2 linked regions of the Neorhizobium galegae genome follow. The protein of the gene in region 2 interacts with the protein of the main gene of each other region in a pairwise test. Links are inferred from orthologs where the notes say so. Each region holds a gene or a part of one and is shown on either strand. Other genes may lie near its edges.

Region 1 (14,538 bases), 1.8 Mb from region 2 along the record:
TATTACGAAAGTTTGGGTTCATTGAACTCCCCGGACTGCGACGGCCAGCTTCTTGAGGCGGCCGCCTTGCTTGCCGCATAACATAGGGTTGCGGCAAGTCCTTGCCAAGGCGAACCGGAGCCGCCGCCTACCTTTTCCGCGAGGAATCCTTAACTGGTAGCCGGGGGAAAACGTCGCATCCGAGCAAAACCGCGAACTGAATGCCAAGAGTAAGCTCGAACTGCGGCAAAAAACGGTCGAAAGGCGCAAGGAGAGGCTGGACGATACTTCGTTCGGCCACCCCTTTGTTTTCGCGATCCTCCGTCGAAAGGAGGGCATTGGATTCGATGAAAGGCATCGCTGCCACGGCGCGCATGGCGATTGCGGGCGGCACGTCGGGAAACAGCGCCAAGGCTTCGTCGCGATCCGGCGCAGTCGAGCCGACGATGATGTCGGCAGAATCCCGGTTGGTGATCCGGCAGCGACCGTCCCAGATTGCCGTATCGCCGGGGGCTACGTGCAGCGGCAGTATGCCGCGGTTTTCGCGGACGAGATAAAGCCCGTCGCGGCGCCGGTCGAAGATCACCCGGCCGGCCGTGATGCGGCCCGGCTGGCCGCCGCCGAGAAAGGCCATGATCCGGTTCATGCTGTCGCTGCCGAGCGCATGCTCCCTCCCCCGAGCACCGCGGCGAGCAATGACAGTGCGTGACCCCGCACGGCCTCGTCCCCCTGCAGGCCCGCTGGGGCAAGATGCGCCAGCACGCCCTGGCGGATCGTCACATGCTCCCGCACAAGCCGCGCCGCCGCATCGGAAAGCGCCGTCCGTCGCTCAGCGGCCATGGCCTGGGCGGCTGCGTCGAACCGATCCTCCTGCGCCAGCCGTCCGCGGACCCGCACCCGCTCGTAATGCGGATCGAGATTGCTGGGATCGTCGATCCAGCCCTGCCCTTCCCTGGTCAGGAAGTCACGGACATCGGACCGGCGGGTCTCAAGGAACGGCCGCAGCAGCCAGCGGCGGCGATCGAGGAGCACCGCCCGGGCCATGCCGGCAAGCCCGGAATTTGCATCGCCCTCGCCCCGGGCAGCGCGCATGGCAATCGTTTCGGCCTGGTCGTCGAGCGTGTGGCCGGTAACGATTGCCGTCGCGTCGACCTCGTCGGCGACCTCGAGCAGCAGCCGGTAGCGCGCCTCGCGGGCCGCCGCGGAAATGCCGGTCCGCGGCTTCTCGCCCTCCCACCGGCGGATGAAATGCGGAATGCCGAGCCGGCCGCAAAGGGCTGCCACGGCACGCGCCTCGTCCGCCGATCCGGGTCTCAGCCCATGATCAATCGTCGTCGCGAAAAGCGACAGGCCGGAGCCGGGGAGATTGGATTTCGAAAGGGCGACCAGAAGCCCGCAGGAATCGCTGCCGCCGGAAATCGCCACGAGAAGGCGCGCTGGTCTGGCGAGATCGGCAATCAGCCGTTCGGCTGCCTGTTCGGGCGACAGGATTTTCGGTCCCGCGGTCACGGGAGGATCAGCAGGCCAGGCGCTTCTGTTCGCTGCCCACCTTGGCGAGCACGGCCTTGGGCGCGCTCGGATAACGGCGACTGACTTCCTTGAGGGTTGCGCAGGCCGTGTCGGTATTGTCGAGTGCGGCAAGCGACATGCCGAGCTTCAGCAGCATTTCAGGCGCCTTGGGCGACTTGCCGTAGGTCTGGTGCGCGTTGAGGAAGGTCTTGGCGGCGTCGTTGTATTTTCCCTGGGAATACTGCGATTCGCCGAGCCAGAAGCTCGCATCCGCCACCTTGGCGCCCTTTGGATAGGCCGTCAGGTAACCGTTAAATTCCTTCTCGGCGAGCGGATAGTCGCCGGCCAGCACATGGTTGTAGGCGGTCTGATAGGCATCGTTCTCGCTGCCGAGCGATGCTGTCTGCTGCGAGTCGGTTCTGCTCGTCGGTGCGGGAGGCGTCCTGGGCGAAACCTGCGGGCCGGCCTCGACGCCCGGAAGCCCGGCGGCATTGTTGGCACGGTCGTTGCGGCTTGCGCCGCGCGGATTGCCGTTCTGGTCGAGATCCATCGAACCGAGCGTCGTCGGAGGCGGCGCGCGGCCGGGTGCGGTTGCCCCGCCGGCACCCTGACCGGACGGCGATTCGATGATCCGTGCCACATCGTCGGAGGACTGGGCGGGAGCGGTCGCCTGCGGCAACGGGGGCTGGGCGGCGGGAGCGCGGTTGGACGCCACGGCCGGTTTCCCGGCCGCGTCGTCCACTTCGGTGCGCTTCTTCTTTTCCAGGTCCTGGAAGCGGAATTCGTTGTCTTCCTGCGTCTTGCGCAGCTGCTCCTGCATCTGCAGCAGCTGAAAACTCATTTCCTCGATCCGGCCGTTCAACTGCCGAACCTCTTCCTGGAGCTGCTGGATACGGACGGCATCATTGCTCTGCGCCAGAATGACCGGGGGCGGAGTGGTTTCCCGCGGCTGTTCTGCAGCAGGCTGATTGCTGCCCTGGAAGAGTTTCGGCAGCGACAAAGCCCCGGCCGGGGCGCTCGTCGCCATCAGCCCCAGCATTGCTGCCAAGACAAGTTTCTTCATCTTTGTCCGTCCTGCTCTTTAGTCTGCGCCGGATTGGCGCGAGAGGAGATTTTTCCAACTCCCGGCAAAAAGCAACCGAGCTCCAAGTCAAAAATCCCGGAAAACAGGGCTAAACTATGGAAAAAACAAAAAGGCGGCCCGAAGACCGCCTTTTATATCGAGCCTGTGGCTCGGATCACATACCAGCGCCGCCGAGAACGGTGACCGCGCGACGGTTCTGCGACCAGCAGGAGATGTCGTCGCAGACGGCAACCGGGCGTTCCTTGCCGTAGGAGATGGTCTTCAAGCGATTCGCCGGAACGCCGCGCGAGGCGAGATATTCCTTGGTGGCGGCAGCGCGGCGGGCACCGAGCGCGAGATTGTACTCGCGTGTGCCGCGTTCGTCGGCATGGCCTTCGACGGTGATCGCGTAGTTCGGATAGCGAGCCAGCCACTGGGCCTGACGGTCGAGCGTCTGCTGAGCGTCGGCACGGATCGAAGTGCTATCGGTATCGAAGAAGATGCGGTCGCCGACATTGACGGTGAAGTCCTGGGTCGAGCCGGGCGTTGCGGCGCCGGCGCCGTTGAGGCCGAGCTCACCGGCATTGTTCGGCAGGTTCTTCTTGTTGGCGCAGCCGGCGAGCGCAAGTGCCAGCGTCAGCGCGATGACGGCAGGATTGCGGGCGAGGATCTGCATGCGGCTCATCGCCGAAGTATCGATGCGGCTCATGGCCGGTCTCTCCTTGATCAGTATTTCAGAGTTTCCAGATTCTAACCGGGTTCGGTTAACCATGATCAAATTCTTATGGTTAACAAAATATTCCCGGTGTCACTTTTCGTTCAATTTCAGCAGATTGGGGCGGGAAAGAGGCGTAAATCCGCCTCTTTTGCCTCAATCGCCTATTCGAGCAGCGGCGACCAGGCCGGGTCCGAACCGTAGGACGGCGTCTTGACCTGGAGTTCGTTATAGCCGGTCAGGTCGATGGAATAGAGCTGCGGACCACCGGCGCCGGCATTCTGGCGGAAGAACATCAGCACGCGGCCGTTCGGCGCCCAGGTCGGGCCTTCATTGTGGAAGCCGCTGGTCAGGATGCGCTCGCCCGAGCCGTCCGGCTTCATGACGCCGATCGAGAACTTGCCGCCCGACTGCTTGGTGAAGGCGATCAGATCGCCGCGCGGCGACCAGACAGGCGTCGAATAGGAACCGTCGCCGAAGGAGATGCGGGTCTGGCCGGAGCCGTCCGCGTTCATCACGTAGATCTGCGGACGGCCGCCGCGGTCGCTCTCGAAGGCGATGCGTCCGCCATCCGGCGCATAGGAAGGCGAGGTGTCGATCGCCGCCGTCGAGGTGAGCCGCGTCGTGGTGCGCGAGCGCAGGTCCATCGTATAGATGTTGGAATTGCCTTCCTGCTGCAGACTCATGATCACCTTCTGGCCATCCGGAGAGAACCGCGGCGAAAACGTCATGCCCGGAAAATTGCCGACCACTTCGCGCTGTCCGGTCTCCAGCTGCAGCAGGTAGACCCGCGGCTGGTTGCCCTCGAACGACATGTAGGTGACTTCCTGCCGGCTCGGCGAGAAGCGCGGCGTCAGCACGATATCCTTGGTGTTGGTCAGCATGCGGACGTTGAAGCCGTCCTGGTCCATGATCGCCAGCTGGCGCTGGCGAGCGGTCTTCGGCCCGCTTTCGGAGACGAACACGACGCGGGTGTCGAAATAGCCGTTCTCGCCGGTGATCTGCTTGTAGATCGCATCGGCGATGATATGCGCGACGCGGCGCCAGTTCTCCGGCTGGGTAAAGAACTGCTGGCCGGTCATCTGGCTGCCGGCAAACGTATCCCACAGGCGGAACTCGGCACGCAGGCGCCCATCGCCTTCGCGGGTAATCCGACCCGTCACCAGCGCCTGCGCATTGATGACCTTCCAGTCCTCGAAGCGCGGCGCCTTGTTGGGATCGGCGATCTTTTCGATGAAGGCGCTCTTGTTGATCGGCGCGAAAAGGCCGGAGCGCTGCAGGTCTGCGGCGATCACCTGGGAAATCTGGGCACCGAGATCGTTGTTCGACAGGAAATCCGTCACCGCGATCGGCAGCGGCTGAATATTGCCCTTGTTGATGTTGATCTCGACGACAGCGTTGGCCGGGGTCGCGGCCATCAATGCCGTCAACATCCCCGCGGCCACCATCACGGCGCGAAAAAAAGAACTCTTGATCATTGAAACAAGCCTTTCAGCTTAATACGAGAGTTTCGGGGCAGGTTCCGTTTCATCTGTTTCTGCATCGGTTCCATACCTGCCGGCTCACAATGCGAACTCCGACGGATCGAAGTTCAGCACCAAAACATTCCAGCCCTTTTCGCCCTGGTATTTTTCGACCGGCAAATTCTTGAGCGGAGCGGATTTCATGAGGGCGCGGCGCGTGCTGCCTTCGACCGCACGCCGGGTTCCTTCCGGACCGCCGGTCGCCGTCACCTCCGGATCGCCGACGATATTGCCGGACTGATCGAGCTGCACCCTGATCTTCACACGCACTTCCGAGACGCCGGTCAAACCGCCGACGAGCGCCCAGTTGCCCTGGATCTGTCCCTTGACGTTGTCGATCTCGCTGGAGCTCAGGCCGACGCCGATGGTCTTGGTATCGCCGCGGGCGGCCACCTGGGTGGAACGCTTGGCACCGCCACCGGATGCCTCCTGCTTGTTCAGCAGGGCTGCTATCTGGTCGGCGTTGAAATCGCTCTGCATGGAAGACGACGACTTGGCGGTTTCCTGCTGCTTGCCTTCCTTCTTGTCGGACGGCTTGACGGATGCGGTCGCCTTGTTGTCGGTCTTGGCCGCCTCGGCTGCCTTGGCCGTATCCGGCTTCGCCTCGGCCGGCTTTTCAACGGGCTTGGCCTGCTCCTTCGGCGGTTCGGGTTTCGGCGGCTGCGGCCTGGAGGCGGGCGTCGGAACCGCTTGCGGCAGTTCGCCCGTCTCGGACGTGTTTTCGCTCTGCAGCGGCACGGCCGTCGGCTTGGCGGCCTCCGGCTTCGGCGGCGTAGGTTCGGGCTTCGGCGGGGTCGCCTCCGGCTTCGGTGGCGTGATTTCGGGCTTGGGCTGCGGCAGAGCGGCCATCTCGGTGGGCTTCGGAGCCGTCTCTTCCTTGACGATATCCTTGACCTGGTTCTGTTCCGGCGTCGGGGTAGGCGTCGGCCGTTCCACCGGCTTCGGAGCCGCCGTGGTTTCGGTCGGCTGCGGCTTGGTGGTCGGCGTCGGAGGTGTCTTCAGGTCGACGTCGTTCTCGCCGGCGTTCTGGGCGTTCTCGACGATCTTCTGGTTCTTGGTTTCCTTGGGCGAAGGCTTCTGGCTGGCAGGCGCCTTCTTGTCACCCTGCTGGGTCTGGGTGATCGATTCCACGGAGACGATGTCGACCGGAAGTGCATCCACTTCGGCCACGTCGAAAGTCGCGGGCGCGCTCAGCGAAACGAGCGCCAAGCCGAGTACCAGCGAGTGTAGGACCAGCGATGTGCCGAGACTGACCTTCATGGCGCCGCGATCACTTCTCCTGTTCCTGCAGGGTCACGAGGCCGATATTCTTGTACCCGGCAGAAGAAATGCGGGCCATGACCTTCATGACGACGCCGTAGGCCGCGGTCGTATCGCCGCGCACATAGATACGTTCGTTATAGCCTGTGGTGGCGATCGCCTGAAGCTTCGGCACGATCTCGTCGAGGCCGATCGGCGTTTCCTGCAGGTAGATTTCGCCCTTCGGATTGACCGAGACGGTGATCGGCTGGGTGTCGGCGTTCATCGCCTTCGCCTGCGTTTCCGGCAGGTCGATCGGCACGCCGACGGTCATCATCGGTGCCGCTACCATGAAGATAATGAGCAGCACGAGCATGACGTCAACGAGCGGCGTCACGTTGATTTCGCTGATCGCACCGCCGCGACGACCGCCGCGCCTGCGACGACCGCCACCCGATTTTGCTCCTCCGGCCGACATACCCATGAGACGTTACTCCTTGAGCCCGAGAGGCTTTTTACTGCGCCGCCTGGCGCGGCTGCAGCTTCTCGTCGATCTGGCGCGACAGGATGGCGGAAAATTCGTCCGCGAAACCTTCCATGCGGCCAGAGAGCTTGCCGGCATCGCCGGTGAACTTGTTGTAGGCGATGACCGCCGGAATGGCGGCGACCAGGCCGATCGCGGTGGCGAGCAGCGCTTCTGCAATACCCGGCGCAACGACCGCAAGGTTGGTGGACTTCGACCCGGCAATCGCCTGGAACGAGGTCATGATGCCGACGACGGTGCCGAACAGACCGATGAACGGACCGGCCGAGCCGATCGTCGCCAGCGAACCGAGGCGGGCCTCATAGGTTTCCGCTTCACGCGACATGGTCACGTCCATCGCCCGGTCGATACGCATCTGCAGACCGATCGGCGAACGGGCACCGCGCTCGAAGCTCTTTTTCCACTCGCGCATGGCGGCGACGAAAATCGCCGCAAGGCCGGTGTTCGTCCGCTCCGACAGGGTACGGTAAAGTTCTTCCAGCGACTGCCCGGACCAGAACACCTGCTCGAACTGGTCGAACTGGCGCTTGGCCTTGCCGAAGCTGACATATTTGTCGATCACGATCGCCCAGGTCCAGATCGATGCGCCGATGAGACCTATCATCACCAGCTTGACGACCAGACCGGCCTGCATGAACAGCGACCAGAGGCTCACTTCGCTCGCCGCTGCCGCCAAACCTACCTGTTCCATCTACTATCCCCGAATCCAAACGCCCGGCTTTAAGGACCGGGCGGTTCAAAAGCGCGCTCTCGCGAGTATGTCTTTGATCGCCGGAAGCGCTTAGCCCTAACCCCAAGATACCCTGAGCTTCAAGCTTGGCTTCTCGCTTTCAATTTTGGTCAAAGGAAGGCGTGCGTTGCACAAATTCCTCATGTCTCAGTAAGACACCATTATCGTTAACGAAAGGTTTAGACGGGCCTTGCAATGGCGAGTTCCCAGATCACTTGAAGTTGGAACAAGGAAAGCCGGCAACTTCCAACTTAGTTTTTTCTCATTCACGGGTTATGACACTGTGAGAATCGGATTCCCGGGGGCACACCATGTGGCGCGCAGTGATGATAGCCTTGACGATGTTGATCGCGGTGCCGGCCCATGCCGCCTCGTTCGACTGCAAGGGCGTCCCCTCGCCTGATGAACTGGTAGTCTGCAACGATCCCCTCCTTTCAGCGCTCGACACTCTGCTTCCGCGGGTCCAGGAAAAGGCCGAACGGGAGAAAAGGGCGGAGACCCGCCAGGTTATGCGCGACTTCACCAGCGACCGGTCAGCCTGCGGCTCCGACCGATCCTGCGTTCTGAGCACCTATGTTGCGATCCTTGGAGAGCTCGGCGGCGCCAAGAGCATTCCGGCCGACATCACCGCCAGCACGATCGCGGGCGGGCGGGCCAAGCCCTCCCCGACATTGCCCATGAAGATCGGCCAGTGCACGGTGACGAACGTGACCGGTGTCCATCCGCGCGTCGGCGAGGATCCGATCAAGGACGAGGACTACAATGCCGGCACCGGCATCGAATACGCCAATGACGGCTACCAGGTCTCCTACAGCCGCGAAGAGGCGCTGATCGCCTCGAAGCCCGGCGACAAGGTGACCATGTGCCTGATTTCCATCCCCAAACGCTGCCCGCCGGGCGACGACCGGGGTCGCGAGTATTTCGTCACCAACGCCCGCACCGGGCAGAGCTGGGCGATGGCCGATTCGCAGCATGCCTGCGGCGGCATGTAGGTTCCGCCTTAAACCGCATCCACCTGCTCGACCCCGCGCCCGAGAAACTTTTCCGCCACGCTCTCCGGCAGCCGGCGCGGACGCCCGTGCCTGTTGATGACCGCGATCACCACTTTTGCGGCGATCAGCAGTGTTTCGCCGCGACGGATCTCCTGGTTGAGCACCATCTTGGCGCCGCCCGCTTTTTCCGTCACCGTCTGGATGATCAGGATGTCGTCCATGCGGGCCGGCTGCTTGAAGTCGATCTCCATCCGGTGGACGACGAAGACCAGCCCCTCCTCGTCGGCGGAAAGCAGCGCGCTCTGCTCACAGCCGAGGCAGCGCAGATAGTCGGTGCGGCCGCGCTCCAGGAAATGCAGATAACGGGCGTGGTAGACGAGGCCGGAAAAATCCGTGTCTTCATAATAGACGCGCTGAGCCAGCCGATGGCCGCCTTCCATCAACTCGCCCGATAACAAAAAATTGTATTCCTTCATGGCCTTGCCTTGGAAATTCCTAGCTCTCCACTGGATATGCGCGCAATGCCGCCCCAGTTTTGACGTCCTGTCACATATCCTCCCTATCAGGAAATAAGTCGAAAACCAGCGGAGAGTAACCCATGAAGATTGCAGTCCTGGGCGGCGACGGTTTCGTCGGCTGGCCGACATCGCTTCACCTGTCCGACGCCGGCCACGAGATCCATATCCTCGACAACCTCTCCCGCCGCTGGATCGATACGGAGCTTGGCGTCCAGTCGCTGACGCCGATGGACAGCATCCAGGAACGCACCCGCATCTGGCATGCCGAAACCGGCCGCCGCATCCATTTCCACCTGATCGATCTCGCCAAGGACTACGAGCTCCTGAAGGGCTGGCTTTCAAAGCACCGCCCTGACGCCATCATCCACTTCGCCGAACAGCGCGCCGCGCCCTATTCGATGAAGAGCGACCGGCACAAGAACTACACCGTCAGCAACAATGTAAACGCCACCCACAACCTCTTGAATGCAATGGTCGAACTCGATCTCGACGCGCATCTCGTGCATCTCGGCACGATGGGCGTCTACGGCTATTCGACGGTCGGCGCGGCGATCCCGGAAGGCTACCTCCCGGTCGGCATCGAAACCGCCGACGGCCGCACCGTCTCCCAGGAAATCCTCTATCCGAGCAATCCCGGCTCGATCTACCACATGACCAAGTGCCTCGATCAGCAGCTCTTCCAGTTCTACGCGAAGAACGACGGATTGCGGATCACCGACCTGCACCAGGGCATCGTCTGGGGCACCCATACCGAACAGACCCGCCGCCACCCGCAATTGATCAATAGATTCGACTATGACGGGGATTACGGGACGGTCTTGAATCGTTTTCTCATCCAGGCGGCCATCGGTTATCCGCTCACCGTCCACGGCACCGGCGGCCAGACCCGCGCCTTCATCCACATCCAGGATTCGGTCCGCTGTATCGAGATCGCCCTGAACAACCCGCCCGCCCGCAGCAGCCGCGTCGAGATCTTCAACCAGATGACCGAGACCCACCGGGTGCGCGATCTTGCCGAGATGATTTCGAAAATGACCGGTTCGAGGATCGCCTGGCTGCCCAACCCGCGCAAGGAAGCGCCGGAAAACGAGCTGGTGGTGAAGAACGAAAAATTCCTCGGCCTCGGTCTCGAACCGACGACGCTCGGCGAAGGACTGCTCGGCGAGATCGTCGACGTCGCGAAGAAATACGCCTACCGCGTTGACAGATCACGCGTTCCGGCCGTCTCCGCCTGGACGAGGGACATCGCCGCGAAGGTGGAACATGACCCGGAGGGTGTGCGGCTGAAGTCGGTGTCGTGAGGCACCGCATCTCATGACCAACGCCTTCGTCACCCTGGTCACCAATGCCGACTACGCGATGGGCGCAACCGCGCTGGCGCGCTCCATCCGCCGCACCGGTACTGAGGCCGATATCGTCGTCCTCCATACCGGCGGCGTCGAACGCCCCGCCCTCGCCCCGCTCGAGGCCCTCGGCTGCCGCCTGGTCGAGGTGGAGCATCTGCCCCTTTCCGACGCCTTCAACCAGCGGCATGCGCGAAAAAAACTGCATGGCGCCGCTCCCTTCACAAAAGGCCGCAAGCCGGATTTCCACACGCCGCTCGACAATTTCTGCAAGCTCAGGCTCTGGCAGCTCACCGAATACGAGACCTGCATCTTCATCGATGCCGATGCGTTGGTGCTGAGGCCGATCGACAAGCTGTTTTCCTATCCGGAATTCTCCGCCGCCCCCAACGTTTATGAAAACCTCTCGGACTTTCACCGCCTGAACTCCGGCGTCTTCGTCGCCAAACCTTCCGCCGAGACATTCGACAGGATGCTCGCGGCGCTCGACCCGCCGGACGCCTTCTGGCGGCGCACAGACCAGACTTTTCTGGAGACGTTCTTTCCGGATTGGCACGGCCTGCCGGTCTTCATGAACATGCTGCAATATGTCTGGTTCAACATGCCGGATCTCTGGAGCTGGGAAAGCATCGGCGTGCTGCACTACCAGTATGAGAAGCCGTGGGAGACGGATCATCCGAAAGCCGACCGGCTGCGGCCGCTGATCGAGCTCTGGCAGGCGTTTTACGAGGGCCGCGAGATCCCCGCCCTCTCCTCCCTGCCGAAGCCGGGAGAGATGCCATGAAGGTGCTGATATCGGGCGGAACGGGCCTGGTCGGCCGCTACATCGTCGAAGGCCTCGTCGATGCGGGATATCAGGTGATTGTCGGAGGGCGCAGCCCGCCGGCGCCTGGCTTCTTTTCCAAACCCGTCGAGTTCGCGCCCCTTTCGCTCGATCCCGCCATCGACCAGATCGAAGCTTTTGACGATGCCTATTTCTTCGTCCATGCGGCCTTCCACCATTTGCCCGGAAAATACCGCGGCGGCGAAGGCGATGATCCCGATCGCTTCCGACGGCTGAACCTCGACGGCACCGTCAAGCTGTTCGAGACCGCCAGGACGGCCGGCACCCGCCGGGCGGTCTTCCTCTCGAGCAGGGCCGTCTATGACGGGCAACCCGCCGGAACGGTGCTTGACGAAGACCTGCCCTTGAAGCCGGACGGGCTCTACGGCGAGATCAAACTCTGGGCCGAGGGAGCACTGGCAGAGCTTTCGGCCCCCGCCTTTGCCACCTCGTCTCTGCGGCTCACCGGCGTCTACGGCAATCTGCGCCCCAATAAATGGGACGCTCTCTTTTCGGATTACCTGGCGGGTCGGCCTGTTCCGTCGCGTGCGGGAACGGAGACGCACGGCCGCGATGTCGCCGCCGCCGTTCGCCTCATGCTGGAAACCGAGACCGGCAAGATCGCCGGCCAGGTGTTCAATGCCTCGGACATTCTGACCGATACCTGCGAAATCCTCGGCCACCTGTCGGTCACCCATCACAACCTGCCGCCGCCGGCAGACCGCGGCGCCGTCAACGTCATGTCGACGGACAAACTGAGGGCGCTCGGCTGGCAGCCGGGCGGCGCACCGCTCTTGCGGCAGACGATCGCGGATCTTGCAGCCGCTCTCAGTGCGACTGCGTGAAGCGACGCAGCTTCGCCTCGTTCTTTGCCTTTTCGATCGCCTTCTTGTGCTCCTCGGCCCATTTTTGGCCGGCGTCGCCACCCCAGAGCAGCCAGGCTATGTAACCGGTGGACGGATTGTCGTCGTCGCCGAAATTCTCGGCACGCTTGTCCGCCTTGTGGCGGGAAAAATAGCTCACCATCCGCCGCACCGTCTTTTCCGAGATCGACTTGCGGTTCTTGAGGTCCCGGGCTCGCGCTACCCCCACCATCGTGCCGCCGCGGCGGTGCTGGGAACGGAGCTTCAAGCCTTTTTCAGCGGCCTGCGCCACTTCGGTAGGCGGGACGTGATCGGGGATTTCGCTATCCATGGGTCTTCCTCAGCTCGGACTCGCTCTTGAGAACCCGGTCGCCGTCTTTCTGGCGGATGAGAAACGCGGGTTCATCGGCATCCGCTTTGCGCTTGATCGTCTTGCCCTTGATCTTGCGCTCCACGTCGCTGGTGAATTTCTCGGCGACCTTGCCGTTGGCCTCGGATCGCCCCCAGGTCCACGCGACCTCGTTTCCGATCTCGATCTTCTGCATGGCGTTCTCCTTTCGGGGGAGAAACGGCAAGCGATGCGCAGATGTTCCAATCGGAATGCGGGCTGTTAGGGAGCACCCGTCCGATGCTCCCTAACCGAGAGCCGTCAGGCGACGACTTCCGCCAATTCAATGAGGTTGCCAAAAGGATCGGCGAAAAAGGCGAGCTTGCGGCTGATGTCGTCGAGTTTGAAGGGCTCGGTGACAATATTGACGCCGCGGGCGCGCAGCTCTGCAACGGTCGCTTCGATATCCGTGACGTTGATGCAGAAATGGTGGTAGCCGGAGTAACGCAGGCTGTCGCCCAGATCGGTATAGGCCGGCGGGTCGATCGGCAGCGGATCGCCGCCGCCCAGGATCTCCACCATGAAGTGATCGTCATTGGCAGGCGCCAGATAGGCGAGCTGCTCGTCGGCAAACGGCCATTCATGGATGACGCGGAAATCGAGCTTTTCGACATACCAGCGCTTGGCGATCTCGAAATCGGTGACCCGAATGGCCACGTGATGACCGCGCATGGCGGCAAAGGCGGATGCGGTATTCTTGGGCGGAAGGATGAAGTCGGCCATTGGAAATTCTCCTCTTTTTGACCGCCGGCGGAATTGCCTGGGGCGGTGACGAGGAGAGAATGGCGCAAGCGCATTTCTTCGATTAGACTGATAGTTCTCTCATCAATGTTGAGCTCAGTTCAGCAATGCGCGCCACAGATCTTTCCGAACTCGCCGCCTTCGAAGCCGTAGCCCGCCACCTGAGTTTTCGCCGCGCAGCGGAGGAGCGCTACGTCACGGCTTCGGCCATCAGCCACGCGGTCAGCAATCTCGAAGAGCGGACCGGCGTCCGCCTGCTCCACCGCACCACCCGCAGCGTCTCTTTGACCGATGCCGGCGCCATGCTGCACGCGCAGCTTTCGCCCGCCTTCGGCGATATCGGCACAGCGCTCGACGCGCTCAACCAGTTCCGCGATACGCCCTTCGGCAAGGTGCGGATCAACGTGCCGAACTCGATCGCGCCGGCGGTGCTCGGCCAGGCGCTTGGGCCGCTCATTCGCGACAATCCGCATCTGAAGCTCGAAGTCGTCGCCACCGACCGGCTGGTCGATATCGTCGAGGAAGGGTTCGATGCCGGCATCCGGCTCGGCGAAAGCCTGCACCAGGGCATGATCGCGGTCAGGATCAAGCCGCGCCTGCGCCTCGTCGTGGTCGGTTCGCCCGCCTATTTCAGGGACCGGAAAATCCCTCAGACGCCGCAGGAGCTGGAAACCCACGTCTGTATCGAAAACACCTATCCGAGCGGCACCCGTTATCCCTGGGAATTCTCCCGCGACGGAGAAACCGTGACCTTCCATCCGAACGGACCGGTGGCGCTCGACGATCATGAACTGATGGTCGAGGTCGCCCGCTCCGGCACGGCGCTCGCCTATGTCTGGGAAAACCGTGCCGAGCGCGACATCCGCGACGGCCGGCTCATCCAATGCCTGGACGCCTGGTGCCCGCCGGAGGACTGGCTCTACCTCTATTACCCGAGCCGCCGCAACATGTCGGCAGGCCTGCGCGCCGTCATCGAGGCGATGCGGGTCCAAGGCTAGGACTTCAGGTCGAGATCGCCGTCGCGCCAGACGAGGTGGCGCGGACTGACCGGCAAGTTCTCGATCTCCTCGGCGATGAAGTAGGGCGGGATGTCGAGCGCCCTCAGCGCCGCGGTCGTCGCCGGCACCCATTTGAATTCCAGATCGTGTTCGTCCTTTATCCGGTGGACGATATCGGTCGGATGAAACGGAAACGTCTCCGGGATGTCCATCAAATAATAATAACCGAGCTCATGCCAGTCGCGGTCTTCGTAGTGGAAGAAATTCTCGACCGACCAGAGCAGCCGCCCGACCGTCACCTCGACCCCGATTTCCTCGACCATCTCGCGTCTCAGCGTCTCTTCCGAGGTCTCGCCAATCTCGGCCCGCCCGCCCGGAAACGTCCAGAATGCCTCGTCCACGGCGCGATGCACCAGCACGTAACCATCGCGGAACCCAAGCCCGGCAATCCGCATCTGAAAGATGCGCTTGCTCTTGGTCTTGATACGGATGCGAGTGCGCGCCATGCGGTTTACCCCAGTTCGATCACGACGATTTCCGGCCTCGAGCCCACTCTCACCGGCAGGATGG
Region 2 (14,338 bases):
ACCGCCTGCCTTCCCTGCACCAAGACGCCGGGCAAGGCTCCGCTTTGGCAGGTCAAGGCGCAACGGGTAGTCCGCAATGGCCAAGCCCATACGATTCGGCTTGAAAGCGCCCAGTTCGAACTGTTCGGCCTGCCGATCGGTCGCTTGCCTTTTGCGATCGAGGTGCCGGACGAAACGGTCGAGCGGAAGTCGGGCCTTCTGTTCCCCCAGTACAGCGCGAGCGACAATCTCGGCTTCGGCATCACGGTGCCCTATTATCACGTGTTCTCGCCGAGCATGGATGCGACGCTCAGCCCCACCTACTATTCCAATCAGGGGCTGCTGCTTCAGGGCGAGATCCGCAACAAGTTCGAAACAGGCGAACATACGTTCCGCTTCGCCGGAATCCATCAGAACGATCCGGAAACCTTCGATCCGAATACCAGCGACCGGGCTGCGGACAACCGCTTCATGGTCGCCTCCAGGGGCGCCTTCAGGATCAATCCGCGCTGGACATTCGGCTGGAACGTCATGACCCAGAGCGACAACAACTTCTCGCGCACCTACAAGTTGACGGGCGTCAGCAGCGGCACGTTCACCAACGACGTCTATCTCACCGGGCAAGGGACGCGGAACTATTTCGACCTGCACAGCTATTATTTCAACATCCAGGATGACACCTATAGCAACACGGCCGAACAGAAGCAGGCGATCGTCTATCCCTCGCTCGACTACACCTATTACGCGCCGGAACCGATCCTGGGCGGTGAGCTTTCGGTCACGTCCAACATTACCAACCTGTCCCGTCGCGAAGACGACTGGTACAGGGAAGGCACCACCAATCGTTTCCCGGGCCTTGAAGGCAGCTACAGCCGTTTGACCGTGGAAGCCGAATGGAAGCGCACCTTCAACACGCTCGACGGCCTGCTGCTGACGCCGATCCTCGCCGCCCGCGGCGACGGCATCCGCCATACCGGTTCCGGCACGCCGGGTGCCTATTTCGGCGATATGGAGTCTGAAGGTGCCAACGGCCGTTACATGCTCACGGCCGGTCTCGAGGCGCGTTATCCGATCCTGCTGACCACCGAAAACAGCAGCCATATCATCGAGCCGATTGCGCAGATCTTCGCGCGTCCCGATGAGCAGATGGCCGGCGGATTGCCGAACGAGGATGCGCAGAGCTTCGTCTTCGACGCCACCAGCCTTTTCGAGCGCGACAAGTTTTCGGGCTTCGATCGTGTCGAAGGCGGCACGCGCGCCAATGTCGGCCTGCGTTATACCGGCACGTTCGCCAACGGCATCGGCGTGCGCAGCATTGTCGGCCAGTCCTACCAGATTGCCGGCCAGAACTCGTTCGCGACCGAGGACCTGGTTCAGGCGGGCGCCAATTCCGGGCTCGAAACGAGCCGGTCCGATTATGTCGCGATGGCGGCAATCGATCTGCCGCGGGGCTTCACGATCGGGGCAAACGCCCGCTTCGATGAAAAGACATTCGCGATCAAGCGCACCGATGCCTCGCTTTCCTACACGACGCCGCGGGTGAGCGGCTCGCTGGTCTACACGCAGGTCGATGCTCAGCCGGAATACGGTGCGGACGACGCGAGGGACGTGCTGAAGCACTCGATGAGCTTCCGGATCAACGAAAACTGGGCGCTTGCCGGCACGGCTACCTGGGACCTCACGGACAAGGAACTGATCCGGCGCGGCATCGGCATCAGCTATGCGGACGAGTGCACGATCTTTACGGTCGCCTATACAGACAAGCAGTCGGACACGGCCGCCAACGACTGGACCGTCAGCGCCCGCCTGAGCTTCCGCACGCTCGGCGATATCAGCGTCGGCTCGACCGAAGGTTTCGATCAGGACTACCGCTACTGACGTGGCGGCTCGTCCGATCGGCTGAACGTCATCGTTTCGCCGCAAGAATTGTGCAAGCGGTCGCAAATAGAGTATGAAATGCGAGGCCGGTCGGGCTCAAGTGCCCACCGGGGCGGGAAAAGGGATTGGTATCATGTTCGCAATGACCGCAACGCGCAAGCTGGTGCTGGCCGCGGCCGCCTTGGCCGCCTCGGTCGTCATTCAGCCCGCTGCCCAGCAGGCGCAGGCCGCCAGCGAAGTTTCGGCCGTCGTCAACAGGACGGCGATCACCAGTACCGACGTCGGCCGGCGCGTCGCCTTCCTGCGCCTTCAGCGCCAGAAGGCAGATGCCAAGACGGCGCGTGAGGTGCTGGTGGATGAAGCGCTGAAGCGCCAGGAAATTTCCCGCGTGAAGATGTCGGTCAGCACCGAGGATGTCGACAAGGCCTTCGAGCGGTTTGCCGCCGGCAACAAGCTGAGCGTGGCGCAGATGAGCCAGATCCTCGACAAAGCCGGCGTCGGCGTCGAGCATTTCAAGAATTACATCGCCGTGCAGATGAGCTGGCCACGACTGGTCAACGCCCGCTACGGCGGTTCGCGCGGCCGCATGTCGAGCCAGGAACTCGTCACGCGCATGATGGAGAACAAGGAAAAGCCGGTCACGACCGAATATTTCCTGCAGCAGGTGATTTTTGTCGTGCCGCCGGCCAAGCGCAACGCCATTCTCGCCAAGCGCCAGAAGGAAGCCAACGCCGCGCGTTCCAAATTCCCGGGCTGCGAGCAATCCAAGGATTTCGCCGCGACCATGCTGGACGTGTCGATCCGCGACCTCGGCCGCGTCCTCGCCCCCGAGCTCCCGGCCGACTGGAAGCCGCTGATCGAGAAGACGGCCGATGGCGGCACGACGGGCACCCGCGTCACCGAACGCGGCGTCGAATTCCTGGCCATCTGCAAACAGCGCCAGGTGTCGGATGATCTCGCGGCGGAAGTCGTGTTCCGCGCCGAGGATCTCGGCAAGGAGAAGAAGGGCGCTCCCGATCCGAACGACAAGAAATATCTCGATGACCTGCGCAGCAAGGCCCAGATCGAGTATCGCTGAGATATCGCTGACCTCGACACTTAAGTCATTTTCGGAGCCGTAATGCCTCTCGACCGTCCGCTTGCGTTGACCCAGGGCGATCCTGCCGGCATCGGCCCCGATATCACACTGGTCGCCTGGGCCGCGCGCCGGGCATACGACCTGCCGCCTTTCCTCTTCCTCGGCGATCCGGCCGTGCTCAAGGCCCGCGCCGTGATGCTCGGCCTCGACGTGCCGATCCGGGAAGCGGATAGCGACAGCGCGATGTCGATCTTCGACGACGCCCTGCCCGTGCTTCCCATTCCCGCGGGCGCGGAAATCGCCGCCGGCCAGCCGCATGTGGCGACCGCCAGGGGGACGATCCAGGCGATCGAGACCGCCGTGTCGCTCTCGCTCGAGGGCAAGGCCGCCGGCACGGTCACCAATCCGATCGCCAAATCCATTCTCTACCAGGCCGGCTTCGGTTTCCCCGGCCACACGGAATTCCTGGCCGACCTTGCCGAACGCGCCACGGGCAAGAAGATCCTGCCGGTGATGATGCTGGCCGGGCCAAAACTCCGGGCCATCCCGGTCACCATCCATATCCCGATCGCCCAAGTCCCGGCGGCCCTCAATGCGGACCTGATCGCCGAGACCTGCCGCATCGCCCATCACGATCTGAAGACCCGCTTCGGCATCGAAAAGCCCCGGCTCGCCGTCGCCGGCCTCAACCCGCATGCGGGCGAGGACGGGGCGATCGGCCGCGAGGACCAGGATATCATCCATCCGGCGATCTTCAAGCTGCGGGCCGAGGGCCTGCACGTCTTCGGGCCGCTGCCGGCCGACACGATGTTCCACGACGAGGCGCGCGCGCGTTACGACGTGGCGATCTGCATGTATCACGACCAGGCCCTGATCCCGGCCAAGGCGCTCGGGTTCGACACGTCCGTCAACGTCACGCTCGGCCTGCCCTTCATCCGCACTTCGCCGGACCATGGCACGGCGTTCGGCATTGCCGGCCAGGGCGTGGCCCGCGAGACCAGCCTCGTCGAGGCGATCAGGCTTGCCGGCAATCTCGCGTTGAAATCGAAAGCAGCCTGATGGCAACTCTGGACGGCTTGCCGCCGCTGCGGGACGTGATCCAGCGTCACGGGCTCGACGCCAGGAAGGCGCTCGGCCAGAATTTCCTTCTCGACCTCAACCTCACCCAGAAGATCGCCCGCAGCGCCGGGCCGCTTGGCGATGCGACGGTTTTCGAGGTCGGCCCCGGCCCCGGCGGCCTCACCCGCGCCATCCTGTCGCTCGGCGCGAAAAAGGTGATCGCGGTCGAACGGGACAGCCGCTGCCTTCCGGCTCTTTCGGAAATCGGCGAGCATTATCCCGGCCGGCTGGAAGTGATCGAAGGCGACGCGCTGAAGACCGACTTTGCCGCGCTGGCGCCGGAAGGTCCCGTTAAAATCATCGCCAACCTGCCTTACAACGTCGGCACCCAGCTGCTGATCAACTGGCTGCTGCCCACGCCGGATCAATGGCCACCCTTCTGGGAAAGCCTGACATTGATGTTCCAGAAGGAAGTCGGCCAGCGGATCGTCGCCGATGAGGATGACGACCATTACGGCCGGCTCGGCGTTCTCGCCGGCTGGCGCACCGATGCCCACATGGTCTTCGACGTGCCGCCGCAGGCCTTCACGCCGCAGCCCAAGGTGACCTCGACTGTCGTCCACCTGACGCCGCGCCAAAATCCCCTGCCCTGTGACGTCACCAGGCTGGAGCGCGTCACCCACGCCGCCTTCGGCCAGCGGCGAAAAATGCTGCGCCAGAGCGTCAAATCGCTCGGCGGCGAGGCGCTGCTGGTGAAGGCCGGCATCGACCCGGCACGGCGGGCGGAAACGCTGTCGGTGGAAGAGTTCGTGAGGCTGGCGAACTGCCTCTGAGAGGTAGCGCCATAACTCACTATAAGAGACGCCCGATGCGGCCGATCCCGGCGCTCTCAGAAGTAATCGCCGTCGTACAGAAGCTACCAGACGAAATATGAGTACTTTGAGCCGCTGACGCCCCAGGTGGCTTGCTTGCCGGATGCCTTGTCGTACATGACGCCGTCCCTGGTCTCTGTGTATTTCTCCAGAAATGCGTCCATCCCTTCGACCTTGAAGATTGCGCCGGTGCCAAACCGATCAGAGTAGGCCTCCATCGAAGATGTCACGCCCATCGTGGCCATGTCGTATTTTTCAACGGCCCCATTTTTCAGAGCGGTGGCGAAGGAAAGGGTGTCATCAAGGGAGGCAGGGTCCACCCCCCGCTCCAAAGCCGATTCCATCGTCTCCAGCCAAAACTGCTGCCAATCCGCGTCGTTATAACCGGCCGCTATACCAGTAAACGTTTCGCGGACGTTCCCCTCGGCGTCCTTGTGCTTTGTGTAGGTTCCTTCGGCGTCGTAGAAATTCATGGTGGCGATTTGCGACGCTGACCCCGTGAAGGTTTCGGTCACGCTGCCGTCATCAGCATCCTTCCTCGTGTACATCCCTTTCGCACCAAAGATCTGTAGCGCATCGGCGGCCTTAGCAGCCGTATCGTCGCTGCTCATCCTTGCCGCGATTTCAATGATCGTCCCGATCGCGTTGCCGGTCCGAAGGGCGCTGTCGAAACCGCCGCCAACTTCACCAAGCAGAGCGCCTGCTGGTGAGAGGGGCGCAGCCGATTGCGGCGCGCTCGAGGCGCTAAAAAGCAGGGAAACGGAACCGGCGGACATCGCATTTATGGGGAGTAGCATAGGGCTTCCTCATCGTTTTCTGATCGCCCGGAGCGGGCTGTGGACGTGCGTGCAGTCACGACGAACATCGAGAAGGGAAATTAGAAGACGAAATATGTGTACTTTGAGCCGCTGGCGCCCCAGCTTGAAAGCTTGCCGGTTGCCTTATCGTACATGACGCCGTCCCTGGTCTCGGTGTATTTCTCCAGGAAGGCCGCCATGCCGTCGACCTTGTAGCTAATCCCGCCGCCGGTGCTGCCGCTTGCATAAGTATTGCGATAGGTGCTTATCGAAGTCGTTACGCCCATTTCAGACATGTCGTATTTTTCAACGGTCCCATTTCGTAGCGCTGCGGTGAAGGAACGAGCGTTGTCAACGAAGGCGGGGTCGACACCCCGTTCCAGATTCGCTTCCATCTGCTCCAACCAGAACTGCTGCCAATCCTCATCATTGTAGCCGCTGGCGGTGCCGTTAAACGTTTCTACAATATTGCCCTCGGCGTCCTTGTGCTTTGTATAGGTTCCTTCGGCGTCGTAGAGCCGCATGCTCGCGATTTGCGATGCCCACCCTGTGAAGGTTTCGATGACGCTACGGTCCTCGAATTTCTCCTTCGTGTACGTCCCTTTCGCGCCAAAGATCTGAAGTGCGTCGGCGACCTTGGAGGACGTATCGTCGTTGCTCATCCTTGCTGCGATTTCAATGATCGTCCCGATCGCATTGCCGGTCCGCAGCGCGCTGTCGAAACTGCCACCAACCTCGCCAAGCAGGGCGCCTACCGGTGAGGGAGGCGCAGCCGGCTGCGGCGCGCTCGACGCACTAAAAAGCAGGGAAACGGAACCGGCAGACATCGCATTTATGGGGAGTAGCATAGAGCTTCCTCATCGTTTTCTGATCGCCCGTTTCATTCGGGCTACCCTCGATTGGAAGCGTCATGCTTGACCGCACCGTGCGGCAAAAATCCCCAATTTTTTCTTAATTTCTACCCATAGATGTAGCCCGCCTCGAAAGCGTATTTCTACGGCTTTGTCGGAAAAGACCATGGGTTGGAAACGGAACAGGGTCAGTGAAGAAATCGATCCCTGAAGGGCCGCAAACCGCAAGTGCCGAAGATGAACGGGGCAGCATGCTATCCGCGCGCCACCAGCCCTCTCCTACAGCTCCGGCTCTTCCGTCAGCAACTCGCTCACAAAATCGAACAGCCCATGCCGGCGGTCGCGGCGGATGCGTTCGGCGTTGACGATGCAGCTCACATGGCCGAAAGCCTCGTCGAGATCGTCGTTGACGATGACGTAGTCGTATTCCCGCCAGTGCTCGATCTCGGCACGCGAGTTCAGGAGCCTAGTGCGGATCACCTCTTCGGAGTCCTCGGCGCGGCGGTGCAGGCGAGACTGCAACTCGGTCATGGTCGGCGGCAGCACGAAGATCGAGACGACGTCGGCGGCCATCTTTTCCTGCAGCTGGCGGGCGCCCTGCCAGTCGATGTCGAACAGCATGTCGCGGCCCTCGCTCATCGCCAGCTCCACGGGCTCGCGCGGGGTGCCGTAGAAATTGCCGTGCACCTCTGCCCATTCGAGCAGGTCGCCGGCGTCGCGCATCTTCTCGAACTGCGGCACGGTGATGAAATGATAGTGCTTGTCGGCGATCTCGCTCGGCCGCTTGGCCCGGGTCGTGACGCTGATCGAGATTTCGAGGCTGCGATCCGCATCCAGAAGATTGCGGGCGATCGTCGACTTGCCGGCGCCCGACGGCGAGGAAAGAACCAGCATCAGTCCGCGCCGGGCGATCTTCACGGCCGGGGACGCTTTGCCCTGAGACGATGGGGCCGGGCTCATGTCTTACTCCAGATTCTGGACCTGTTCGCGGAACTGGTCGATGACGACTTTCAACTCGATGCCGGCGGACGTGACCGCCGCCGAATTGGATTTCGAACAGATAGTATTCGATTCCCGGTTAAATTCCTGTGCAAGGAAATCGAGCCGGCGGCCCACCGGGCCGCCCTTGTCTATAAGTTCGCCGGCGGCCGCCACATGCGCCTTCAGCCGGTCGATCTCTTCGCGCAGATCGGCCTTGGTGGCAAGCAGGGCCGCTTCCGCATGCAGCCGGTCGCGGTCGAGCGTCGGCGCCTCCTGGAGAAGCGCTGCGAGCTGGAAGGACAGCTTGCGGGCGATCTCCTCCGGCGTGCGGGAAGGATCGGTCTCGACGACCTGGGCAAGCTCCGCGATACGGGCGACCTGGCCTTTGAGAACGGCTGCCAGCGCCATGCCCTCGCCCTCGCGCATCCGCTGCAGATGACCGATCGCCTCGTCGAGGCTGCCGAGGATCGCGATATCGCGGGCTGCGACCGTCTCCTCGTCCTCTTCCGCCTCGCGGATATCGACTAGGCCGCGAATGCCCATCAGCGTATCGAGCCTCAGCGGCGAAGGATCGACGAGATCGCCGAGTTCGGCGCGCAGCGCCAGCACCGCTGCCAGCGCATCGCGGTTCAGCACCGCCTCCACCTTGGTCTCGGCAACGGTGAGGGTGAGGGTCGCCTGCAGATTGCCGCGCGAAAATTTCTCCGTGATCAGCCGGCGGACGTCCGGCTCCAGCCGTTCGAGACCGGGCGGCAGGCGCAGCCTTATATCGAGGCCCTTGCCGTTCACCGAGCGCAGTTCCCATGCATAACGGTTGCGCCCACTCGTGCCTTCGCTGCGGGCAAAACCGGTCATGGACTGCAATGTCATCGGTGTCTCCAGATCACGCTTTCGGGAAGCGGTCAGTTGCTCTTCGGCGGCTTTTCCGCTTCGTCGCCGTCCGGCTGGCCGTCTACCACTTCCGGGTTGGCGGCGCGCTCGGATTCCATTCTGCGCCAACGACGGACGTTGGCATTGTGTTCCTCGAGCGTCGCTGCGAACACATGCCCGCCGGTGCCGTCGGCCACGAAATAGAGGTCCTTGGTTCGCCAGGGATTGGCAACGGCTTCGAGGGCGGCACGGCCGGGATTGGAGATCGGCGTCGGTGGCAGGCCCTTGATCTGATAGGTGTTGTACGGCGTCGGCTTGACGAGGTCGGACTTGAAGATCGGCCGGTCGGAGGGTTTTCCCTCGCCGCCGAAGATGCCATAGACGATCGTCGGATCCGATTGCAGGCGCATGCCGCGCTGCAGCCGGTTGATGAAGACGGAGGCCACATGGGCGCGCTCGTCTTCCTTGCCGGTCTCCTTCTCGACGATCGAGGCGAGTACGACGAATTCTTCCCTGGTCTTGATCGGCAGGTCCGGGTCGCGACGCTCCCAGATCTGGTCGACCATCTTCTGCTGCGCAACCCGCATCTGCTGGATGATGTCGGCGCGCTTGCTGCCGCGCGAGAACTTGTAGGTATCCGGCCTCAAGCTTCCCTCGGCCGGCAGTTCTGACGGCAGGTCGCCTTCGAGCACCGCATCCTCGGCGAGACGCAGCATCATCTGCCGCACCGTCAGGCCCTCCGGCATGACGACCGAATAGAGGATCGACTTGCCCGATTCCAGGATGGCCATGATGTCCTTCATGGAGGCGCGCGCCTTGATCTCGTATTCGCCGGCCTTCAGCGTCTCGCCCTTGCGCAGGTAGGTCGCCGTCACGTAGCGGAACACGCGTGCATCGGAGATGATACCGTTGCGTTCGAGATTTGTGGCGATTTCCGCAAGCCCGTTGCCAGGGCGAACCATGAAATGGGTGTTGGCTTCGAGCGGGCCTGGCTGCTGGAAGGCCGAGATCATGTAGTAGAAGCCAGCTACCCCGATCACGCAGAGAACCACGACCATGGTCATCACGAAATTCAGGAAGATGACGACCTGGCTGCGCGCCTTCTTGGAACGGCGGGGCGGTTCCGGCACGCGTTCGGGCTTCAGGGCCTCGTTCGGCGATTTCGGAATAATCGGTCCCCTGCCATTGCCGGGCGGCAATTCACTGACATGATTCGTATCGTTCAACCGCGCCCCCCGGGGTTAACGCCCCCTACAGACTCAAAGACTTGCAACCCGCTGTTTGGCCAACCAATGCGGCGAAAAACAGGTCCAGAAGATGATACGAGCCGGCTCGCGAGTCCAGCCGGCATATGTTTCAGTGCCCGAAACAATCGACGCCATGAAAATCCGGCCCCGAAAGATCAGGTCCCAAGGATCAGGCCCCAAGGATCAGGCTTCGTAGCGGCGCAGCACGAGAGATGCGTTGGTGCCGCCGAAACCGAAGGAGTTCGACAGCGCGACGTTGATCTCGCGCTTGCGCGCCTTGTACGGCACCAGGTCGATCGCCGTCTCGACATCGGGATTGTCGAGGTTGAGCGTCGGCGGCGCGATGTTGTCGCGAATGGCAAGCGCCGAGAAGATCGCCTCGACCGCACCGGCAGCGCCGAGAAGATGGCCGATCGCCGACTTGGTCGACGACATGGAGATCTTCGAAGCGGCGTTGCCGACCAGACGCTCGACCGCGCCGAGTTCGATCGTGTCGGCCATGGTCGAGGTGCCGTGGGCGTTGATGTAGTCGACGTCCGACGCCGAGAGACCGGCGCGCTTCAGCGCCGCGGTCATGCAGCGGAACGCGCCGTCGCCGTCTTCCGAAGGCGCGGTGATGTGGAAGGCGTCGCCGGACATGCCGTAGCCGACCACTTCCGCATAGATCTTGGCGCCGCGGGCCTTGGCATGTTCCAGCTCTTCCAGAACCACGATGCCGGCGCCCTCGCCCATGACGAAACCGTCGCGGTCGCGGTCATAGGGGCGCGAAGCCTTCTGCGGATCGTCGTTGTGCTTGGTGGAGAGCGCCTTGCAGGCGGCGAAACCGGCCAGCGAAATGCGGCAGATCGGCGATTCCGCGCCACCGGCGACCATCACCTCGGCATCGCCGAAGGCGATCATCCGGGCCGCGTCGCCGATCGCGTGCGCCCCGGTGGAACAGGCAGTGACGACCGCATGGTTCGGACCGCGCAGCTTGTGGCGGATCGATACCTGGCCGGAGACGAGATTGATCAGTCGGCCGGGAATGAAGAAGGGCGAGATACGGCGCGGACCCTTGTCGCGCAGCGTATAGCCTGCCTCGACAATGCCTTCGAGGCCGCCGATGCCCGAGCCGATCAGCACGCCGGTGGCGATCTGGTCCTCGTCGGTCTTCGGATGCCAGCCGGCATCTTCGAGCGCCATGTCGGCGGCGGCCACACCGTAGATGATGAAGGGATCGACCTTGCGCTGTTCCTTCGGCTCCATCCACTGGTCCACGTTGAACGTGCCATCGGAACCGTCGCCGACAGGAATGCGGCAGGCGATCTTTGCGGGAAGGTCTTCGACCTCGAATTCAGTGACAACGCGGGCAGAGTTCTCGCCGGCCAGCAAGCGCGACCAGCTGACTTCCGTTCCGCATCCGAGAGGAGATACCATGCCGGTACCGGTGATAACGACCCGTCTCATCGCCAGTGCCCTACCCTATAATTTTTTCTCGATTTTCAGGGCCCAAGCCCCAATTGCTGAAACGGCCCGAACAAGCGGGCCGTTTTCGGGACCTGCCTTGCGGCGTCATCCCCACTATGTCGGGTTGATCAGGCCTGAGCCTTCTCGATGAACTTCACAGCGTCGCCGACGGTCAGGATGGAATCGGCAGCGTCGTCAGGGATTTCAACGCCGAATTCTTCCTCGAAAGCCATGACCAGTTCGACGGTGTCGAGCGAGTCCGCACCGAGATCGTCGATGAAGCTTGCGCCTTCGACGACTTTGTCGGCGTCGACGCCGAGGTGGTCAATAACAATTTTCTTAACGCGTTCTGCGATATCGCTCATGTCGGTTTCCTCGACCTTTGTCTTTATCGAATGCCCGATCGGCATCCGCACCCTGTTAAAAACCTGCGACCGCCGCTTGTTCAGCGCCGATGCGGGCAAACCCGTTCTCCCCTTTTCAGGTTCCGATCCTATTGCACTCACGCAATATGACGGCCTGCATTTCAGGGTGACCATTCACAGTCATGGCCCGCTTAACATGGTTTCCGTGTTCAGCAAAGCCAGAATTTGTTCCATTGCACAGCCGCCAACAACCGATTGTAACGTGTTTTCTCGAAGGCGGCACTCAATCAGATCATCGCCATGCCGCCGTTGACATGCAGGGTCTGGCCGGTGACGTAGCCAGCCTCGCTGGAGGCGAGATAAAGGACCGCGGACGCGATGTCCGATCCGGCGCCCATGCGCTTCATCGGAATGGCGCCGAGGATCGCCTCTTTCTGCTTGTCGTTGAGCTTGCCGGTCATTGCGCTGTCGATGAAGCCCGGCGCGACGCAGTTGACCGTCACGTTGCGGGTGGCAATCTCCTGGGCGAGCGACTTCGAAAAACCGATCATGCCGGCCTTGGAGGCGCAGTAATTGGTCTGGCCCGGATTACCGGTGACGCCGACCACGGAAGTAATGTTGATGATCCGGCCGTAACGGCGGCGCATCATCGGATGGGTGAGTTCGCGGGTCAGGCGGAAGACCGCCGTAAGGTTGACTTCCAGGACCTTGTCCCAGTCGTCGTCGCTCATGCGCACGAACAGGCCGTCCTTGGTGATGCCGGCATTGTTGACGAGGATGTCGACCCCTTCGAGCTCGGCCTCGGCCTTTTCGCCGAGCGCCTTCACTTCGGCGCGGTCGGAGAGGTTGGCCGGGAAGATCTTGACCCGCTCGCCGAGTTCGGAGGCGAGCGCCTCGAGCTTCTCGACGCGCGTGCCGTGCAGGCCGACGGTGGCACCCCGGCTGTGCAGCATCCGGGCGATCTCTTCGCCGAGCCCGCCGGTTGCGCCCGTCACCAATGCCTTGCGGCCGGTCAAATCAAACATGATCGTGTTCCTTCGCGTGTCTTTGGGTCTCAGCAGGGGGTTTCACCCGAGAATGGCTGTGAGCGCGGCTACGATATCGGCCGGCGTGTTGACGGCAATGCCGGAGATATTCTTGTCGATGCGGCGGGCAAGGCCGGTCAGCACTTTTCCCGAGCCGATCTCGTAAAGGGTCGTCACGCCGTTGGCGCCGAACCATTCCACCGTCTCGCGCCAACGGACCTGGCCGGTGACCTGGGTGACCAGCAGCCTGGCGATCTCGTCGGCATCATAGACCGGCACGGCGCGCACATTGGCGATCACCGGCACAACCGGGTTGTTCTTTGCCACCTTGTCGAGCGCGTGGCGCATGGCGTCGGCCGCCGGCGCCATCAGGTCGCTGTGGAAGGGTGCAGAGACCGGTAGCATGATGGCGCGCTTGGCGCCCTTTTCGGTCGCGAGCGCCGCTGCCTTTTCGACAGCCGCCTTGGAACCAGAGATGACCAGCTGACCGCCGCCATTGTCGTTGGCGATCTGGCAGACGCCGGCATCGCGCGCTGCGGCGCAGATGGCGTCGACGTCCCCATGTTCGAGGCCGATGATCGCCGCCATGGCGCCCTGCCCGACCGGAACCGCGGACTGCATCGCATCGCCGCGGATGCGCAGCAGGCGTGCCGTATCGGCCAGCGAGAAGGTGCTGGCGGCGCAAAGAGCAGAATATTCTCCGAGCGAATGGCCGGCGACGAAGGCCACCTTGTCGGCGAGCTTCAGGCCGCGCGCTTCCATCACCCGGATCGCTGCGACCGAGACGGCCATCAGCGCCGGCTGCGCATTGGCGGTCAGCGTCAGCGTTTCTTCCGGGCCGTTCCACATAACGTCGGAGAGTTTCTGGCCGAGCGCCTCGTCGACTTCATCGAAGACGGCACGGGCTTCGGGAAAAGCCTCTGCCAGGTCCTTGCCCATGCCGACAGCCTGGCTGCCCTGGCCGGGGAACGTGAATGCGATCGTGCTCATGGGGATGATTTCCTTCCCTTATGTTTTGCCCTCTCCATTCACATTCCGGCCCGGAGAGTCAAGGGCAGCGCGGTTTTCGAGGCCTTTTCCGGCCTGTTGTCCCCTTGCGCTTCGTCAAATCGCGCTTAGAGTGCCGCCGACTTTTTAAGGACGGGATCTGTTGGCATGAAATACAAGAAACTTGGGCGCACGGACCTCTCCGTGTCGGAAATCTGCCTCGGCACAATGACCTGGGGCACCCAGAATTCGGAAACCGAAGCCCATGAGCAGATGGACTACGCGTTCGAGAACGGCGTCAACTTCTTCGACACCGCCGAACTCTATCCGACCACGCCGGTCAGTCCCGCCACCTATGGCCGCACCGAGGAATATATCGGCACCTGGCTGAAGAAGAATGCGGCCAAGCGCAAGGACCTCATCCTCGCCACGAAGATCGCCGGCAGCGGCCGTCCACATATCCGCGAGGGCCGCGACATCGAGTCCGCCACCATCCGCCAGGCGGTCGACGCCAGCCTCAAGCGCCTGCAGACCGATTATCTCGATCTCTACCAGATCCACTGGCCGAACCGCGGCACCTTCCATTTCCGCAATTCCTGGACCTTCGACGTTTCGAAGCAGGATCGCGACAAGGCCGCGGCCGAAATCGCCGAAATCCTCGAAACGCTTGGCGAGCTGGTGAAGGAAGGCAAGCTGCGCGCTGTCGGCCTTTCGAATGAAAGCGCCTGGGGCGCGATGAAATATCTCCGCCTGTCGGAGAAAAAAGGCCTGCCGCGCATCGCCTCGCTGCAAAACGAATACAATCTCCTCTACCGGCATTTCGATCTCGACCTCGCCGAGGTCGCCCATCACGAGGATGTCGGGCTGATGGCCTATTCGCCGCTCGCCGCCGGCCTCCTCACC

What was found.
Region 1: the proteins of LZK81_RS07260 (region 2) and ybgC interact in binary tests that used the Escherichia coli proteins (3 or more experiments, as listed by UniProt). The link is inferred for Neorhizobium galegae from one-to-one orthologs.

What each region holds. Positions count from the first base shown.
Region 1 is NZ_CP090095.1:3,206,711-3,221,248, forward strand. What follows is about bases 7,037-9,971. They hold ybgC (tol-pal system-associated acyl-CoA thioesterase), read right to left. Parts: upstream 8,771-9,971; coding sequence 8,303-8,770; downstream 7,037-8,302. Other genes in these bases: tolQ (protein TolQ), read right to left, coding at 7,037-7,263; LZK81_RS16005 (lysozyme inhibitor LprI family protein), read left to right, coding at 7,629-8,294; LZK81_RS16015 (NAD-dependent epimerase/dehydratase family protein), read left to right, coding at 8,893-9,971. In the rest of the region: ATP-dependent zinc metalloprotease FtsH, read right to left, coding at 1-22; LZK81_RS15965 (hypothetical protein), read right to left, coding at 128-625; tRNA lysidine(34) synthetase TilS, read right to left, coding at 622-1,488; tol-pal system protein YbgF, read right to left, coding at 1,496-2,551; peptidoglycan-associated lipoprotein Pal, read right to left, coding at 2,727-3,260; Tol-Pal system beta propeller repeat protein TolB, read right to left, coding at 3,431-4,744; LZK81_RS15990 (hypothetical protein), read right to left, coding at 4,829-6,049; protein TolR, read right to left, coding at 6,060-6,512; more of tolQ, read right to left, coding at 6,544-7,036; more of LZK81_RS16015, read left to right, coding at 9,972-10,113; LZK81_RS16020 (glycosyltransferase), read left to right, coding at 10,127-10,939; LZK81_RS16025 (NAD-dependent epimerase/dehydratase family protein), read left to right, coding at 10,936-11,823; LZK81_RS16030 (hypothetical protein), read right to left, coding at 11,807-12,172; LZK81_RS16035 (DUF2945 domain-containing protein), read right to left, coding at 12,165-12,386; LZK81_RS16040 (VOC family protein), read right to left, coding at 12,491-12,952; LZK81_RS16045 (LysR substrate-binding domain-containing protein), read left to right, coding at 13,078-13,968; and 2 more genes.
Region 2 is NZ_CP090095.1:1,446,127-1,460,464, reverse strand. What follows is about bases 9,806-12,540. They hold LZK81_RS07260 (acyl carrier protein), read right to left. Parts: upstream 11,424-12,540; coding sequence 11,187-11,423; downstream 9,806-11,186. Other genes in these bases: fabD (ACP S-malonyltransferase), read right to left, coding at 12,491-12,540; fabG (3-oxoacyl-[acyl-carrier-protein] reductase), read right to left, coding at 11,711-12,448; fabF (beta-ketoacyl-ACP synthase II), read right to left, coding at 9,806-11,058. In the rest of the region: LZK81_RS07310 (LPS-assembly protein LptD), read left to right, coding at 1-1,857; LZK81_RS07305 (peptidylprolyl isomerase), read left to right, coding at 1,991-2,935; 4-hydroxythreonine-4-phosphate dehydrogenase PdxA, read left to right, coding at 2,978-3,994; 16S rRNA (adenine(1518)-N(6)/adenine(1519)-N(6))-dimethyltransferase RsmA, read left to right, coding at 3,994-4,827; LZK81_RS07290 (hypothetical protein), read right to left, coding at 4,911-5,663; LZK81_RS07285 (hypothetical protein), read right to left, coding at 5,744-6,511; gmk (guanylate kinase), read right to left, coding at 6,794-7,474; LZK81_RS07275 (YicC/YloC family endoribonuclease), read right to left, coding at 7,478-8,365; endolytic transglycosylase MltG, read right to left, coding at 8,398-9,591; more of fabF, read right to left, coding at 9,796-9,805; more of fabD, read right to left, coding at 12,541-13,438; LZK81_RS07245 (aldo/keto reductase), read left to right, coding at 13,604-14,338. UniProt on the Escherichia coli protein: Carrier of the growing fatty acid chain in fatty acid biosynthesis.